2 linked regions of the Polyangium spumosum genome follow. The protein of the gene in region 2 interacts with the protein of the main gene of each other region in a pairwise test. Links are inferred from orthologs where the notes say so. Each region holds a gene or a part of one and is shown on either strand. Other genes may lie near its edges.

Region 1 (7,832 bases), on a different replicon or contig from region 2:
GGGCGAGGTCCTCGGGGTGGATGCGGCTGCGCCACCAGGCCTCGGTGCTGGGGATCTCCTCGGGCCAGAAGCCGAGCACGTCGCAGAGGCCGCCCGAGCGCCAGACCTGGTTCGTGGCGAAATCCCAGTCGTAGACGACGCCGCGGATGGCCTCGGTGGCCAGGCGGAAGCGCTCCTCGCTCTCGCGGAGGACGGCCACCGCCTCGCCGCTCTCCCCCCACGAGCAATCCCCGCGTTCGGCCGGGTACAACCCCGAGTCGTGTTTGCCTGGCTCGCGCCTCTCCCGATCGCCGGCGGGGTCTCGCGGGGGGTTTCCCATGCTGCGATGTTCCAACGGCTCGGCGTCAAAAAGCAATCACACGTAAGTAGTATCTCAAGGGACGGAATGGTCTCGGTAGACGACACGGGCGGCCACCTGCGGGCCGCAAGTCGGGGGTGCCCCGAGCGGGGTGGCAGAATTTTCCCTGGAGAGGCGCAACCTCGCCTTGACAAACCCGCTCCTCGTCCGCGAGGCTCGGGTGCACGCATGCCGCGCGTCACGTTCACCCAGCATATCGCGAGGCACGTCCCCTGCCCCGCGCGCGACGTCGAAGGGCGCACCGTCCGCGAGGCGCTCGACGTGTACTTCGCCGCGGAGCCCGCCGTGCGGGCGTATGTCCTCGACGAGCAGGGCGTCGTCCGAAAGCATGTGGTGATCTTCGTCGACGGCCATCAGACGACCGATCGAACGGGCCTCGGGGACGAGGTCGGCGCAGGATCGGTGATTTACGTGATGCAGGCCCTTTCCGGGGGTTAGAGGGACCATGTCGAGCAGGTTGTACGTGGCGACGCGAAAAGGGCTGTTCCGTCTCGATCGAAGGCAAGCAGGCTGGACGATCGGCGAGGTCTCGTTCCTCGGCGACCACGTCTCGATGGTGCTGCCGGATCGACGCGACGGGGCGCTCTACGCAGCGCTCGCGCTGGGGCATTTCGGGGTGAAGCTCCGGCGCTCGACGGACGCCGGCGGGACATGGGAGGAGATGCCGGCGCCGGCCTACCCTCCGCTGCCGGAAGGGGCAGAGCCGGAGAAGACGCCCGACGGTCGGGAATGGCCGCAGCGCGTGGAGGTCCTGTGGAGCCTGGAGGCGGGCCGCGACGATCAGCCGGGGCACCTGTGGTGCGGGACGATCCCGGGCGGCTTGTTCAAGTCGACGGACGGAGGGCAATCGTGGGAGCTCAATCGTGGGCTCTGGGATCACCCGAGCCGCAAGGGCTGGTTCGGCGGCGGCTACGACTGGCCAGGGATTCACTCGATCGTGGTGGATGAGGCCGGGGTGATGGTGGCCATCTCCAGCGGGGGCGTGTGGCGCTCGACGGACGAGGGCGCGACGTGGGAGACACGCACGAAGGGCATGTACGCCGAATACATGCCACCCGAGCGCCGGGACGATCCGTCGATCCAGGACCCGCACCGCCTCGTGAGCTGCGCGGCGCAGCCGGACGCGCTCTGGGTACAGCACCACAACGGGCTCTTCCGCTCCACGGACAGGGGCAAGACGTGGCAGGAGGTGACGTCGGTGAAGCCGAGCAAGTTCGGCTTCGCGATGGCGGTCCACCCGAAGGATCCGAAGACGGCGTGGGTGGTGCCGGCGAAGAAGGACGAGCAGCGGATCCCGGTCGACGGGAAGGTGGTGGTGGCGCGGACGCGCGACGGCGGGGAGAGCTTCACGGTGCTCGAGAGAGGTTTGCCCCAGGCGAACGCGTTTGATCTGACGTACCGCCACGGGCTCGACGTGGACGGGACGGGCGACGTGCTGGCGTTCGGGACGACGACGGGATCGCTCTGGATCAGCGAGGACGGCGGGGATTCATGGCAGGTGATCTCGAATCACCTGCCGCCGGTGTATGCGGTGCGGTTCGCCGAGGGGAAGGCGGACGCCTGACGCAGGCAGCGGGCCGTCAGGGGACGTAGTTCCACCCGCACGTGCCGCTCTTGCAGACAAACCCATTCGCGTTCGGACAATCGCAGGTGCTCACGAGGCCCGGGTCGCATTCGAGATCCTGGCCTCGCTGGAGCAGCTCGTAGAAGCGCGTGGTGTCCGCGTCGAGGCGCGCGACGAGGTTGCGCGTGCAGCCGCAGCTCGTGCCCTTCAGGTCCTGGCCACACTCGGCGTCGGAGGTGCAGCTCATGATGGCTTGCCGCTCCTTCGCGAGCTCCGCGTCGAGCTCGGCGCACGTCGTGATCTCGAGGGCGACACCGCCGCTGCTGCCCGCGCCCGTGCTCGTGCTCGTGCCGGTGGCGCCGTCGGACGGCGATCCTCCTCCGCTCACCTGCGACGAGCATCCGAGGAGGGAAACGACGAGGAGCGCAGAAATTCCAGAGAGGACACGAACCATGAACAACCTCCATGCACACGTGGGGTGCACACGGAGGTTACCATGGGTCGTGGAGCGAAGCCGTCAGGCGAAGGCTTCGTCCATGAGGCGCTTCTGCTCCAGGTTGTGGCTCGCCTTCGAGCCGGTCGCGGGGCTCGCGCTCGGCTGGCGGCCCACGACGGAGAGCGGGAAACGTCCGCCGAAGAACTGGGGAAGGACGGCGTTGATGTAGTACCAGGAGCCGTAGTTGACGGGCTCTTCCTGGACCCACACGAGCTTCGTGCCTTCCTTGTAGTTCGCGAGCGCGTCGGTGAGCTCGTGGTTCAGCGGGAAGAGCTGCTCGAGGCGCACGATGGCCACGTCGTCGAGCCCGCGCTGCTCCCGGGTCACGGCGAGGTCGTAGTAGATCTTGCCCGAGCAGAGCAGGATCTTTTTGACCTTCGACGGATCGACCACGTCGTCGCCGATCACGCGATGGAACCTGCCGTTCGCGAGGTCGTCGATCGTCGAGACGGGGCGCGGGCCCTTGGCCGTGGTGGCGACACGCAGGAGGCTCTTCGGCGTGGCGATGATGAGCGGCTTGCGCCACGGGCGAAGGACCTGGCGGCGCAGCGCGTGGAAGAGCTGCGCGGGCGTCGTCAGGTTGCAGACCTGGATGTTGTCCTCGGCGCTGTTCTGGAGGAAGCGCTCCATACGCGCGCTCGAGTGCTCCGGGCCCTGCCCCTCGTAGCCGTGCGGCAGGAAGAGGACGAGGCCCGAGAGCCTGTGCCACTTGTCCTCGCTCGACGTGATGAACTGGTCGACGATGACCTGCGCGCCGTTGAGGAAGTCGCCGAACTGCGCCTCCCAGATGACGAGCGCGTCGGGGTAGTCGAGCGCGTAGCCGAACTCGAAGCCGAGCACGCCCGCCTCGCTGAGGGGGCTGTTGTGGATGTCGAGGCGCGCCGGCGGCTCGGCGACACGCGAGAGCGGGGCGAAGCTCGCGCCCGTCTCGATGTCGACGACGACCGCGTGGCGATGGCTGAACGTCCCGCGGCGCACGTCCTGGCCCGAGATGCGCACGGGCGTCTTCTCGGAGAGGAGCGTGGCGTACGCGAGCATCTCGCCCGTGCCCCAGTCGAAGGGCTCGCCCTTCACGAGGCGATCGTGGCGCGCCTTCAAGATCGGCATGACCTTCGGGTGCACCTTGAAATCACCCGGCAGCTCGAGCAGGCGGCGCGAGAGGTCGATGAGCTTCTCGGCGGGGACGCCCGTCGGCACCTCGGGCGTGTCGGCGTCGCGGCCGCCGCGGTAGCTCTTCCACACGCCGGCCATCGCATAGGTGACCGGCGCGAAGCCCTTCTGCTTGACCTCCTGGAGCTCCATGTTGAGCGCCTCGCGGCGCTTCAGGAGGATCTCCTCGGCCTTCTCCTCGCTGACCTGGCCCATCTCGACCAGGCGCTTGACGTACATCTGCCGGACCGTCGGCTTCTTGTCGATGACGGCGTACATCCGCGGCTGCGTGTAGCGCGGCTCGTCGCCCTCGTTGTGGCCGTAGCGGCGGTAGCAGTACATGTCGATCACGACATCCATGCCGAAGCGCTGGCGCCACTCGATCGCGAGCAACGCGACCTGCGCGACGGCCTCGGGATCCTCGCCGTTCACGTGGAAGACGGGGACCTTGAGCATGCGCGTGATGTCGGACGCGTAACGCGTGGAGCGCGACTCGCTCGGGTTCGTCGTGAAGCCGACCTGGTTGTTCACGATCACGTGGATCGTGCCGCCGGTCTTGTAGCCCTCGAGGCCCGTCATGTTGAGCGTCTCGGAGACGATGCCCTGGCCGATGAACGCGGCGTCGCCGTGGATGAGCAAGGGCATGACCTTGCGCGCCGCTTCGTCGGGGAGGCGGACGCTGAGGCGATCCTGCTTGGCGCGCGTGCGGCCCTCGACCACGGGGTTCACGAACTCGAGGTGGCTCGGGTTGAACGTGAGCGTGAGGTGGACCTTGTGGCCCGACTCCGTGATGCGATCGTTGGAGTAACCGAGGTGGTACTTCACGTCGCCCCCGCCGACGTACCGCTGGGGGTCGTTGTCCTCGAAGTGCGCGAAGATCTCGCGCGTGCTCTTCTCGAGGATGTTGGCGAGCACGTTGAGGCGGCCGCGATGGGCCATGCCGAGGACGATCTCTTCGACGCCCTCGGCGCCGGCGCGCTCGATGAGCAGGTCGAGCAGCGGGATGAGCGCCTCGCCGCCTTCGAGCGAGAAGCGCTTCGTGCCAGCCTCGTAGCTGCGATGGATGAACTGCTCGAAGATCTCGGCGTCGGAGAGCTTCGTGAGGATGCGGAGCTGCTTGTCGCGGCTGAGCTCGAGGCGGTTCTTCGTCGCCTCCATGCGCCGCTGCAGCCAGATGCGCTGGACCGGATCCTCGATGTGCGTGAACTCGACGCCGATCGATCGGCAGTAGGTCTCCTCGAGGCGGTTGCAGACCTCGCGCAACGTGGAGATCGCCGGCAGGCCGGCGAGATCGACCGTGGGGAAGGGCTGGTCGAGGTCCGCCTCGCTGAGGTCGAAGTTGTCGAGCTCGAGCTCCGGCGGCGCGGGCGGCGGCAGGCCGAGCGGATCGATGTGCGCGAACTGATGGCCACGCACGCGGTACGCGTTGACGAGCTGGTAGACACGCGCGCGGGTCGCCGCGGTCGACATCATCTGCTGCTCGGAGGAGATGAAATCGAAGCCCGGCACGCGCGGCGGCGGCGGCGGCGGCGACGAGCGGCGCTTGCGCGTGGGCTCCTGCGTGAACAGGCTCGCCTGCGCGGGCGCAGGGCCGCCGTTCGTGAAGCGCGGCGGCTCGGCCAGCGGCGCCGTCACGGGCGGAGCGGCCAGCGCGGGCGCTCGATACACCGCCGCGGTCGCCTGCGAAGGGCCGCGTTGTTTGTCGAAGAAGGCCCGCCAGCTCGGGTCGACCTTCTCCGGGTTCTCCTGGTACTGGGCGTAGAGCTCTTCGACGAACCCTGCGTTGATGCCGAAATCAAGCTGCATGGGTGGCATTGGGGCGGCAGGGAAATAACGCGGGATCGGTGCCGCCGCCAGCGCAGTTTTTTCGGTTCTCGGCGCCATGGAAAGCCGAGAGACCAGACGCCGAGCGGGCGCCCGGGCCCACGTCTTTGCTACAACCACGCGAAGACCAAGTGGGGACGGCCGGGAAAGAGCCCGGCCAGGCGCCACGGACGGGGATGGGACGAGACGATGAACGACGGGCTCGATCGGTTTCGCGCGCACCTGTTTCACGACGAGGGCCTCGGCTTCTGGCTGGACACGAGCCGGATCCTCTGGCCCGAAGGTTTCCTCGACGCGCTCGAGCCGCGCCTCCAGGCGGCGTACGAGGCGATGGCCGCGCTCGAGCGCGGCGCCGTCGCGAACGCCGACGAGAACCGCATGGTGGGGCACTACTGGCTGCGCGCGCCGGAGCTCGCGCCGGATCCCGCGATCCGCGACGCGATCACGAGCACGCTCGGGCGCGCGCTCACGTTCGTCGAGGACGTGCACGCCGCGCGGATCCGCCCCGAGCGAGCGAGCCGCTTTCGTGATGTGCTCCTGATCGGCATCGGGGGCTCGGCGCTCGGGCCTCAGCTCGTGTCCGCGGCGCTCGGTTCGCCCGCGGATCGCATGCGCGTCTGGTTCTTCGACAACACCGATCCCGACGGATTCGATCGCACCCTCGCCGCGATCGGCGACGCACTCCCGAGCACGCTCGTGGTCGTCATCTCGAAGTCGGGCGGCACGAAGGAGACGCGCAACGGGATGCTCGAAGCCGAGGCGGCGTACACGCGGCTCGGGCTCGATTTCGCGAAACACGCGGTGGTGGTGACGGGCGAGGGCAGCGCGCTCGACGCGCACGCCATCACGCGCGGCTTCCTCGATCGTTTCCCGATGTGGGACTGGGTCGGCGGTCGGACGAGCGAGCTCAGCGCGGTGGGGCTCTTGCCCGCGGCGCTGCAAGGGCTCGACGTGGAGGACATGTTGCGCGGCGCGCGCGTGATGGATGAGGTGACGCGATCACGCGTGACGAAGAAGAACCCCGCGGCCCTGCTCGCGGCGGCGTGGCTCGCGGCGACGGGAGGCGCGGGCAAGAAGGACATGGTGCTCCTGCCGTACAAGGACAGGCTCGAGCTCTTCAGCCGTTACGCGCAGCAGCTCGTGATGGAGTCGCTCGGCAAGCGGCTCGATCGACGCGGGCGCGAGGTCTGGCAGGGGATCAGCGTCTACGGCAACAAGGGCTCGACGGATCAACACGCGTACGTGCAGCAGCTACGCGACGGGGTCGACAACTTCTTCGTGACGTTCATCGAGGTGCTGCTCGATCGCGCCCCGCGGCGCGGCGACGTGATGGTCGAGCCGGACACGACGTCGGGTGATTACCTCTCGGGGTTCCTGCAAGGCACGCGGCGCGCGCTCGACGAGCGAGGGCGCGCGTCGATCACGATCACGCTGGAGGCGCTCGACGCGGCGTCGCTCGGCGCGCTCATCGCGCTCTACGAGCGGGCCGTGGGGATCTACGCGGAGCTCGTGGACATCAACGCCTACCACCAGCCGGGCGTGGAGGCGGGGAAGAAGGCGGCGCAAGCGGTGATCGAGCTCGAGCATCGCGTGCTCGGCGCGCTCCGCGCGAAGGCCGGTACGGCGCTGTCGCTCGCGGAGGTCGCGGAGGCCGCGGGCAACGACGATCCGGAGACGGTGTTCTGGATCCTGCGGCATCTGTCGGCGAACCCGCGTCGCGCCGTGCTGCGCGTGCGCAACCAGGGGGACGAGGCGGGATCGCCGCTCGACTGGACCTGGATGATGGCCCGAGCGACCTGAATCAGAAGTGGAGGCGCACGGCGGCGGAGCTGCCGCCCACGAGCAGCTCCGGCCTGCCGGGCAGCGCCTGCGCGCGCTCGAGGTACTTCTCGGGCACGAGGAGGGCCGCGGCGATCATCGCGGCGCCGGTCATCTGCGTGAAGCCGTTGAGGAGCATGAAGAACGAGAAGAGGTCCTCATCGGAGCTGCGCGGGTTCGGGAATTCCTGGGTGCGCGCGTTGTCGACGCCGAGCGTGATGAAGGGGCCGAAGACGGGGACGAGCAGCGGGCCGAACGTCTCGGAGTCGCGGTCGTTGTCGTCGAAGGCGAAGGCGCCGCCGACGAGCGCGGAGAGGCCGTAGGGCACGGCGAAGGTGACGATGCCGCCGATGAGGAGGCTGCGCGAAGGCCGCGTCTTGAGCTCGTAGCCCGGCAGGAGGATGTCGCCTTCTTCGTAATCGATACGGCGAGGCAAGACGGGCAGGCCCTTGTCGTCGGCCGGGGCCCAGAGGGGCGGGGACATCGGGTCGCTGCCCCAGGTCTCGCCACTGAGCTTCGGCTTGCGCTTCGGGGGCTTCGGCTGCTCCTCGGTCGTGGTCGTCGGTGGTGGAGGCGGCGGCAGGGGCAACGCGTCCGTGGACGGAGGAGGCGGCGGCGGCGTC
Region 2 (7,320 bases):
GCCGGGGCGCGTGGTGATCATTTCCAGGCGGCGCTCCGGCGCGGGCTCTCGGGCTGCCCGCTCGTCGTGGAGGTGCGCGGCGCGGGGCTCATCGCGGGCGTGGAGCTCCTCGCGGTCGACCACCCCTGGCTCTCGTTCGAGCATTTCGGCATCGACGAGCTCCACGGGTTCTCCCCGATCGGCCTGCTCGTCTGTCACCGCATGTACAAGCGGGGCTACTACTGCTTCGTCTGCGGGCACCGCTGGAGCACGCTCCGGCTGCAGCCGAGGCTCGATATCGAGGAGAGCGCGCTCGACGCGTTCGTGACGGCGCTGCGAGAAGAAATCGACGCGATCGCAGAGCTCGTGTAATCGCTTTCACGCGCGACCGGGCGCCCTCCTTGCATTCTCGCGGCGTGGGGGAGATCATGCGCGCGCCGTCCACGTCGAACCTTCCACGATTTCATGGATTCCGTCGCATAGGCGGCGTGCTCTTGGCGCTCGCCGCCTGCACGGGCAGCGGCTATGCAGGACACGGCGCGGACGTCACGCCAAAAGCGCGCGACGCGCCCTCCCCTGCCCCCGAGCTTCTGCGCTTCGACATCATGTCTGGATCCATCACCAATCATTTTTATCGCCGCGGCCCGATCGCGGCGCACCTCCTCACGACCTCCGGCCCTGCCCCGCGCCTGCTCGTGGCTTTCCCCGCGGGCAACGCCGGCCTCGTCGTCGATTTCGCGCCCCTCGAGGAGCCTGTGGCCTTTGGCCTCGCGCCGCTCGCCACGCTCGAAGGCGTCGAGGAGCCCGAGGGTAAACGTGGCGTGACGGCGCGCCTCGCCGCCCGCGCGCCCGCCTTGCGCGTCCGCCACGCCTTGCTGGGCGGCATCCGGTTCTTGCGCGACGCCATGGGGAGCGGCCTTGGCCCCGGCGCTCCCTCGCTCGCGCACACGCTCGACCCCGGGCCGCCCCTCGCCTTGCGCCGCACCATGCTCGACGGCCACCACATCGAGCTTCGCGTCGAGCCCTCGGAGGGGACCACCGTCACGCTCGAAGACGACGATGTCGTCCTCTCCGCCGGACCCGGCGGCGAGGTGCGGTTCGTCGTCACGGCGCTCCTCGACGAACCGCCGCTCACGCCGTTTCCGGTCGAATCGATCGTCCATGAGAATGCGGCGGATGACCCCGTGGCGCGCCGGGCCCTCGCCTTCCTCACCTATCGAGAGAAATTCCTCGCCGGCTCCTGGCGCTTCTTGACGTATTTCGGGCGCGACACGTTGCTCGCGCTGCAGATGCTCCTGCCCGCCCTCGAGCCCGCTGCCATCGAGGCGGGCCTCGGCTCGGTGCTCGATCGGCTCGCCCCGGACGGCGACGTCGCGCACGAGGAGGCGATCGGCGAATATGCGGTGTGGCTCCAATCGATGGCGGGCCCGCGGCCCGCGGATCTACGCGCGCCCGTCCTCGACTACAAGATGATCGACGACGACTTCCTCCTCGCGCCCCTGGCCGCCGTTTACTTGCTCGATACACCCGCGGGGCGCGCGCGCGCGCAGGCGTTCCTCGCCCGCGAGACGCCTGCGGGCGGGTTTTATCGCGACGCGCTCCGGCAAAACCTCGCGCGGGTCCTCGCGCGCGCGGCCCCGTTCGCGGCCCGCCCGGGCCCGGAGACGTTGATCGCGCTCGGGCCGGGCCTCTCGGTGGGCAACTGGCGCGATTCGAATCAGGGGCTCGGCGGCGGGCGTATCCCGTTCGACGTCAACGTGGCCCTCGTCCCGGCCGCCCTGCGCGCGGCGGCGCGCCTCTTCGCGAGTGATCTCCTCGGCCCGGACCCCGCCGCGGCCGACGAGGCGCGCGCCCTCGCCCAGGCCTGGAGAGGGGCCGAGCGTTATTTCAGATTGGAGATCCCGGAAGAAGTCGCGCGCGCGCGCGTCAACGAATACGCCGCCGCGCTCGGCCTCGACGGCGCTCGTGCGGTGGCGTCGATCGAAGGCCCGATCCCCTTGCTTGCCCTCGCGCTCGACGACGCAGGCCGACCGATCCCGGTGATGCATTCGGACACGGCGTTCGTCCTGCTCTTCGACGAGCCCTCGCCCGAGCTGCTCGAAATCGTGGCCCGCGAGCTCTTGCGGCCGTTCCCCGCCGGGCTCCGCACGGACGTCGGCATGCTGGTCGCGAATCCAGCGTACGCGGGTGATCCTGCCCTCGCCGCGATGTTCACGCGGGCCGATTACCACGGGACCGTGGTCTGGTCATGGCAACAAGCCGCCATGGTCGCGGGTCTGTCCCGACAGCTCGCGCGCGAGGGCCTCCCGACGAGGACACGCGAAATGCTCCGGGCGGCCGAGCGCGCGTCATGGGAGGGTATCGAGGCCGTCCGCGCGCGGCGCGCCGAGGAGCTGTGGAGCTGGGAGCCCGCGGGCGGCGAGGTCAGGCTCGTCCCGTTTGGTCAGGCGCGGGGCCACGTGGATGAATCGAATGCGCTCCAGCTCTGGAGCACGGTCTATCTCGCGCTCTCGCCGCCCAGGCCCTAGCAGCCCCCGAGGAGCGGCCCGCGGAAGACAATCGTGCTCATGACGGGCCTGTACCCCATGGCGTCGTTGAGGTGCCGGATCGGGTCGTTCCCCTCGGCGTTCTCCGTCACCAGGCGCCGGAAGCCGGATCGCTTCGCGGCCGCCACCTGCGCGCGTTTGAGCGAGCTCGCGATGCCTCGCCCGCGCCACGCCCGCCGCACACCCGTGAGGCTGTGGAATGCGACGCCGCCGCGGCCCCGCTGGAGCACCGCATACCCGACCACCTCGGCGCCTTCCAGGGCAATGAACGTGAAATCGTGGGTATGGATGGGTCGGTCCATGTCCGTGGCGAGCCACGCCTCGAAGGAGCCCACCTCGTCCGCCTCGTCCACGGGGATGTCGGGAATGGCCTCCCGCGCGACCTCGTACATGCCGTGCAAGAGGTCCGGCCGCTCGGCCCGGGTCACGAGCGTGATCCCGGCCGGAGGATTCACCTCGGGCATCGGCACCGCATCGAGCTCGAGCACGAGCTCGACCTCACGGCCGATCTCCTCGTAACCACGCCGCTCGAGGTAGGCGCGGGCGTCGCGCTGGCTCTCGTGGGCCTCGATCTGCAGCTCGCGCAACCCGAGCCGCCGCGCGTGCTCCGAGAGCGCGTGGTGCAGGATCGAGCCCAGGCCCCGGCGACGAAACGCGGGAATCACCCACACGCCCGCGACGCCGCACGGCCCTGCGCTCCCGCCGCCGGCGGGTCGAACGAAGGCCGCGCCCACGGGCCGCCCGTCATACTGCAATACCCAATCCACGCGGCCCGGGTGAAGGCCGCGCAGATACCGAGCATCCTCGAACGAGGGGACACCCCAGACGTCGGCGGCGTCGACGACGTCGACCCAGCCCCGCAGGGCCTCGTCGTCCTCGACGATGACGATATCGTGCGTCGGCATCGTGGGAGAAAGGGCCCGCTACCGCCGGAGCCCCGGCGCCTCGTGCCCGCTCGTGGCCACGTATTCGAGGTACCCGCCGCCGTACTTGTGCACGCCCTCCGGCGTCAATTCGAGCACGCGGTTCGAGAGCGCCGCGAGGAAATGGCGGTCGTGGGAGACGAAGAGCATCGTGCCCTCGAAATTCGAGAGCGCCTCCACCAGCATCTCCTTCGTGGTGATGTCGAGGTGGTTCGTCGGCTCGTCGAGGACGAGGAAATTCGGCGGATCGTAGAGCATCCGCGCGAGGACGAGCCGCGCCTTCTCCCCGCCGGAGAGCACACGCACGGATTTCTCCACGTCGTCGCCCGAGAAGCCGAAGCAGCCGGCCAGCGTGCGCAGCGTGCCGAGGGAGGCCTCGGGGAACGAATGGATGAGGGTGCCGATGACCGTGAGCGTCGGGTCGAGCACGTCCATCGCGTGCTGCGCGAAATACCCGAGCTTCACGCTCGCGCCGAGCGACGCGCCCCCCACGTCCGGCGAGAGCTCGCCCGCGATGATCTTGAGCAGCGTGGATTTGCCCGCGCCGTTCACGCCCATCACGCACCACCGCTCGCGCCGCCGGACCAGGAAATCGAGCCCGTCGTACACCGTGCGGCTCCCGTACCGCTTCACCACGCCCTCGAGCTTGGCGACGTCCTCGCCCGAGCGCGGCGGCGCCCGGAAATCGAACATCGGCGGCCGCTTGCTCTTCTTCGGCGGCTCCATCTTCTCGATCTTGTCGAGCTTCTTCACCCGGCTCTGGACCTGCGCCGCCTTGGCCGCGTGGGTCTTGAACCGCTCGATGAACCGCATCTCCTTGGCGAGCATCGCCTGCTGGCGCTCGTATTGCGCCTCGGCCTGCTCGGCCGCGATCTGCCGCTGCCGCTCGTAAAAATCGTAATTGCCCGTGAACGTCGTCAGATCGCCGCCGTCGATCTCCAGGATCTTCGTGCAGATCCGGTTCATGAAGGCGCGATCGTGGGCGGTGATGACGAGCGCGCCCTCGTACGACTTCAAGAACCCCTCGAGCCAGATGATCGACTCGATGTCGAGGTGGTTCGTCGGCTCGTCGAGCAGGAGCACGTCGGGCCGGAGCAGGAGGATCTTCGCGAGGGCCACGCGCATCTTCCAGCCGCCGGAGAGCGTACCGACGTCCTTGTCCATGAGCTCGTTCGAGAAGCCGAGGCCCGCGAGGATCTCGCGCGCCCGCGCGTCGAGCGCATAACCGTCGAGCTCGCTCCATTTCGCCTGGGCTTGCCCGTATCGCTCGAGCAGCTCCTCCATCTCGTCCACGCGGTCCGGATCCGCGAGCGCCGCCTCGAGCTCGGCGAGCTCGGCCGCGATGTCGGAGACGGGGCCGACGCCATCCATCGTCTCGGCGACGATGCTCTTGCCCTTCATCTCGCCGACGTCTTGCCGGAAATACCCGACCGTGGCGCCACGATCGATGGCGATCTGCCCCTCGTCCGGCTGCTCCTCGCGGGTGATCATCCGGAAGAGCGTGGTCTTGCCCGAGCCGTTCGGGCCGACGAGGCCAATCTTCTCGCCGCGGTTGACGGCGGCAGAGGCCTCGACGAAGAGGATCTGCTTGCCGTGGCGCTTGCCAATGGAGTCGAGCCGGATCATGCGGGGCGCCTACTTAGCGGACGGCGGGCCCTTGCGCATCCGAAAAAAACAGGCCGTCCTGCGGAGCCTGGAGGAACGGCGCCGGCCTCACGGCATCGTGCAGCGCGGGTCTCCGTTCTGCGCCATCTGGATGACGTCGTCGCCGATGGGCAGCGGATCACAGCCGTGGCCCTTCTCGCAGACGAAATCGTACTCGGGCAGGGCCTTCGCGTGGCAATCGAGGCAATTGCCGCCGAACTGGTTCACGACGTCGGTCACGCCGCGCTGCACGATCTTCGTGCCCATGTCCGAGACCTCCAGGAAGAAAAACTCCCAGTCGCTGGACGTCGCGGAGAAGCCCGGCGCGCGCTTGACCATCGCCTCCGTCGGGACGAGCTGGATCACGGTCCCCACGGGGTAATCGGACATGCCGGGGTCGTTCGCGGCAGCGAGCGTCGCGTCGAGGTTGCCGAGCTTGTTCGTGACGCGGAAGGAGCGGACCTTCTGCCAATCGAGGATACAATCGAAGTCGGCATCGGTCATCACGAGGTCCATCCCCGCGCCGCCAGCGCCGCCCATTCCGCCAGCGCCGCCCATGCCGCCCGTGCCGCCCATGCCGCCGGTGCCGCCGGTGCCGCCCGTGCCGCCCGTGCCCGCATTGCCCCCCGAGCCGCCGCTGCCGCTGTTTTCGTCACCGCAAGCAGCGATGGCCGCGCACACGAGGACCCATCCGAGGACCGAGGCAAAACCGAGGCGAGAATGAACCATGTAGAGGAACCTCCAGCGGGCCTACGCGTCGCCCGCGTCGCCCGGAAGCCCCTTTCCTACAGGCTCTCCCGCCTCACCACAACGACAATCCACCCGTGGGACCGACACTCACGGGTTTTTCGACGTCGTCCTGCGCCTGTCGCGCAGCCAGGCGAGGCCCGCTTCGAAGACGACGTCGTGCCCGCCCTCGAAGAGCACGAGCGTGGCGTTGCCCGAGGTGCGCGTGAGGTACGCCGGGGCGCCGGCGCGCTGATAAAGATCGTCGGCGGAGGTCGCCGATACGCGCCGCGTGGCCTTCTGGGAGCGGAGCTTCGGGAGCACGTCGTCGGCCACCCGATCGGCCGGATCGGCGAGGTCGTTGAATGCGGAGATCGAGTGCTGCGGGGGCACGACGTCGTCCCGGATGCCGGTGGCGACGTAGACGGGCACGCCGGCCTGCTTGGCCCGCGCGGCGAGCGCGCTCGGGCTGCGGCGCTTGCACGCCTCGAACGCCTTCGTGCCGGGCTTCGGCGCGCCGCGGCACACGCCCTCGATGAAGCGCGCATAATGCCGCTTCGGCGCGTGTTTCTTGTTGTACACGTACCAATCGGGGATGTCGTACACGGGCGCCCAGGCCACGACGCCCGCCCAGACCTCCGGGTGCCGGCCCGCCATCGCGAGCGCGGTCATCCCGCCGCCGGAGAAGCCCGCGAGATAGATACGCGTCTCGTCCACGTGGCCGCGCTGCTTCGCGTACGCGACGGCGTCGAGGATGTCCTGCACGGCGAGGTCCGAGGCGGCGGCCTCGGGCCGGAGGTACGGTCCGCGGAAATCGGGGTGCACGAAGACCCAGTCGTTTTGCCTCGCGAACATGGCATACGGGATGCCGATGTTCTGCCGCCAGTCGGTGCTCCAGCTATGCAAGACCACGATCAGAGGCCGCTTCCCCGGCGAGCCGGAGTCGTAAAACATCGCGCGCTGCGCGGCGCCGTCGGCCGACGATTGTATCGTCACGGGCTCGACCCCGGGCACGCGCTGCTTCCAGGCCCCGAGCCCCGAAGCGCCCTCGCCGCCTGGAAATCGGGAGGCGAGCGTGAACGCGGGCTCCACGCGCTTCAAACCCTCGGCGCGCGCCGGAGGGCCCTGTGTGATCAAAAAGAGCGCAACGAGCGCCGCCAGAGCAAGGATCCCAACACGATTCTGGATACGATACATGCGTTCGTCTCTCGAAGCGGGCAGGTATAGCGGCATCACCCGGCCAGGGCCATGCATTCGCACGGAAATGCGCGTCGCCGCGCCCGCCCGCCCGTGCACGTTCGGATCGAAATGGCGGCACGGCGATTGCTCTTCGATTCGGGGTGGAGCGAAATGCGTAGCCCCATCGTTTCCATGCTCGTGCTGCTCGCGGGGATCCCCCTCTCGGGGTGTCGGGAGACGCCCACGGCTCACGCGGAGACCCGCCCACCTGCGCCTACGCCGGCGCCAGAGCCATTGCCCTCGCCGGCCGAACGAGCGGTCGA

The links.
Region 1: the proteins of GF068_RS30810 (region 2) and GF068_RS09990 interact in binary tests that used the Escherichia coli proteins (3 or more experiments, as listed by UniProt). The link is inferred for Polyangium spumosum from one-to-one orthologs.

Annotation. Positions count from the first base shown.
Region 1 is NZ_WJIE01000002.1:989,750-997,581, forward strand. The notes cover bases 2,240-5,717. They hold GF068_RS09990 (2-oxoglutarate dehydrogenase E1 component), read right to left. Parts: upstream 5,374-5,717; coding sequence 2,440-5,373; downstream 2,240-2,439. Other genes in these bases: GF068_RS09985 (hypothetical protein), read right to left, coding at 2,240-2,376; GF068_RS09995 (glucose-6-phosphate isomerase), read left to right, coding at 5,581-5,717. In the rest of the region: GF068_RS09970 (hybrid sensor histidine kinase/response regulator), read right to left, coding at 1-319; GF068_RS09975 (MoaD/ThiS family protein), read left to right, coding at 527-796; GF068_RS46965 (WD40/YVTN/BNR-like repeat-containing protein), read left to right, coding at 804-1,922; more of GF068_RS09985, read right to left, coding at 1,939-2,239; more of GF068_RS09995, read left to right, coding at 5,718-7,191; GF068_RS10000 (hypothetical protein), read right to left, coding at 7,193-7,832. UniProt on the Escherichia coli protein: E1 component of the 2-oxoglutarate dehydrogenase (OGDH) complex which catalyzes the decarboxylation of 2-oxoglutarate, the first step in the conversion of 2-oxoglutarate to succinyl-CoA and CO(2).
Region 2 is NZ_WJIE01000011.1:7,753-15,072, reverse strand. What follows is about bases 2,762-5,727. They hold GF068_RS30810 (ABC-F family ATP-binding cassette domain-containing protein), read right to left. Parts: upstream 5,075-5,727; coding sequence 3,449-5,074; downstream 2,762-3,448. Other genes in these bases: GF068_RS30805 (hypothetical protein), read right to left, coding at 5,162-5,727; GF068_RS30815 (GNAT family N-acetyltransferase), read right to left, coding at 2,762-3,430. Also shown: GF068_RS30825 (aspartate aminotransferase family protein), read left to right, coding at 1-351; GF068_RS30820 (hypothetical protein), read left to right, coding at 468-2,507; more of GF068_RS30815, read right to left, coding at 2,504-2,761; more of GF068_RS30805, read right to left, coding at 5,728-5,821; GF068_RS43815 (alpha/beta fold hydrolase), read right to left, coding at 5,930-6,910; GF068_RS30795 (alpha/beta hydrolase family protein), read left to right, coding at 7,169-7,320. UniProt on the Escherichia coli protein: Genetic data indicate it may be involved in ribosome assembly or function.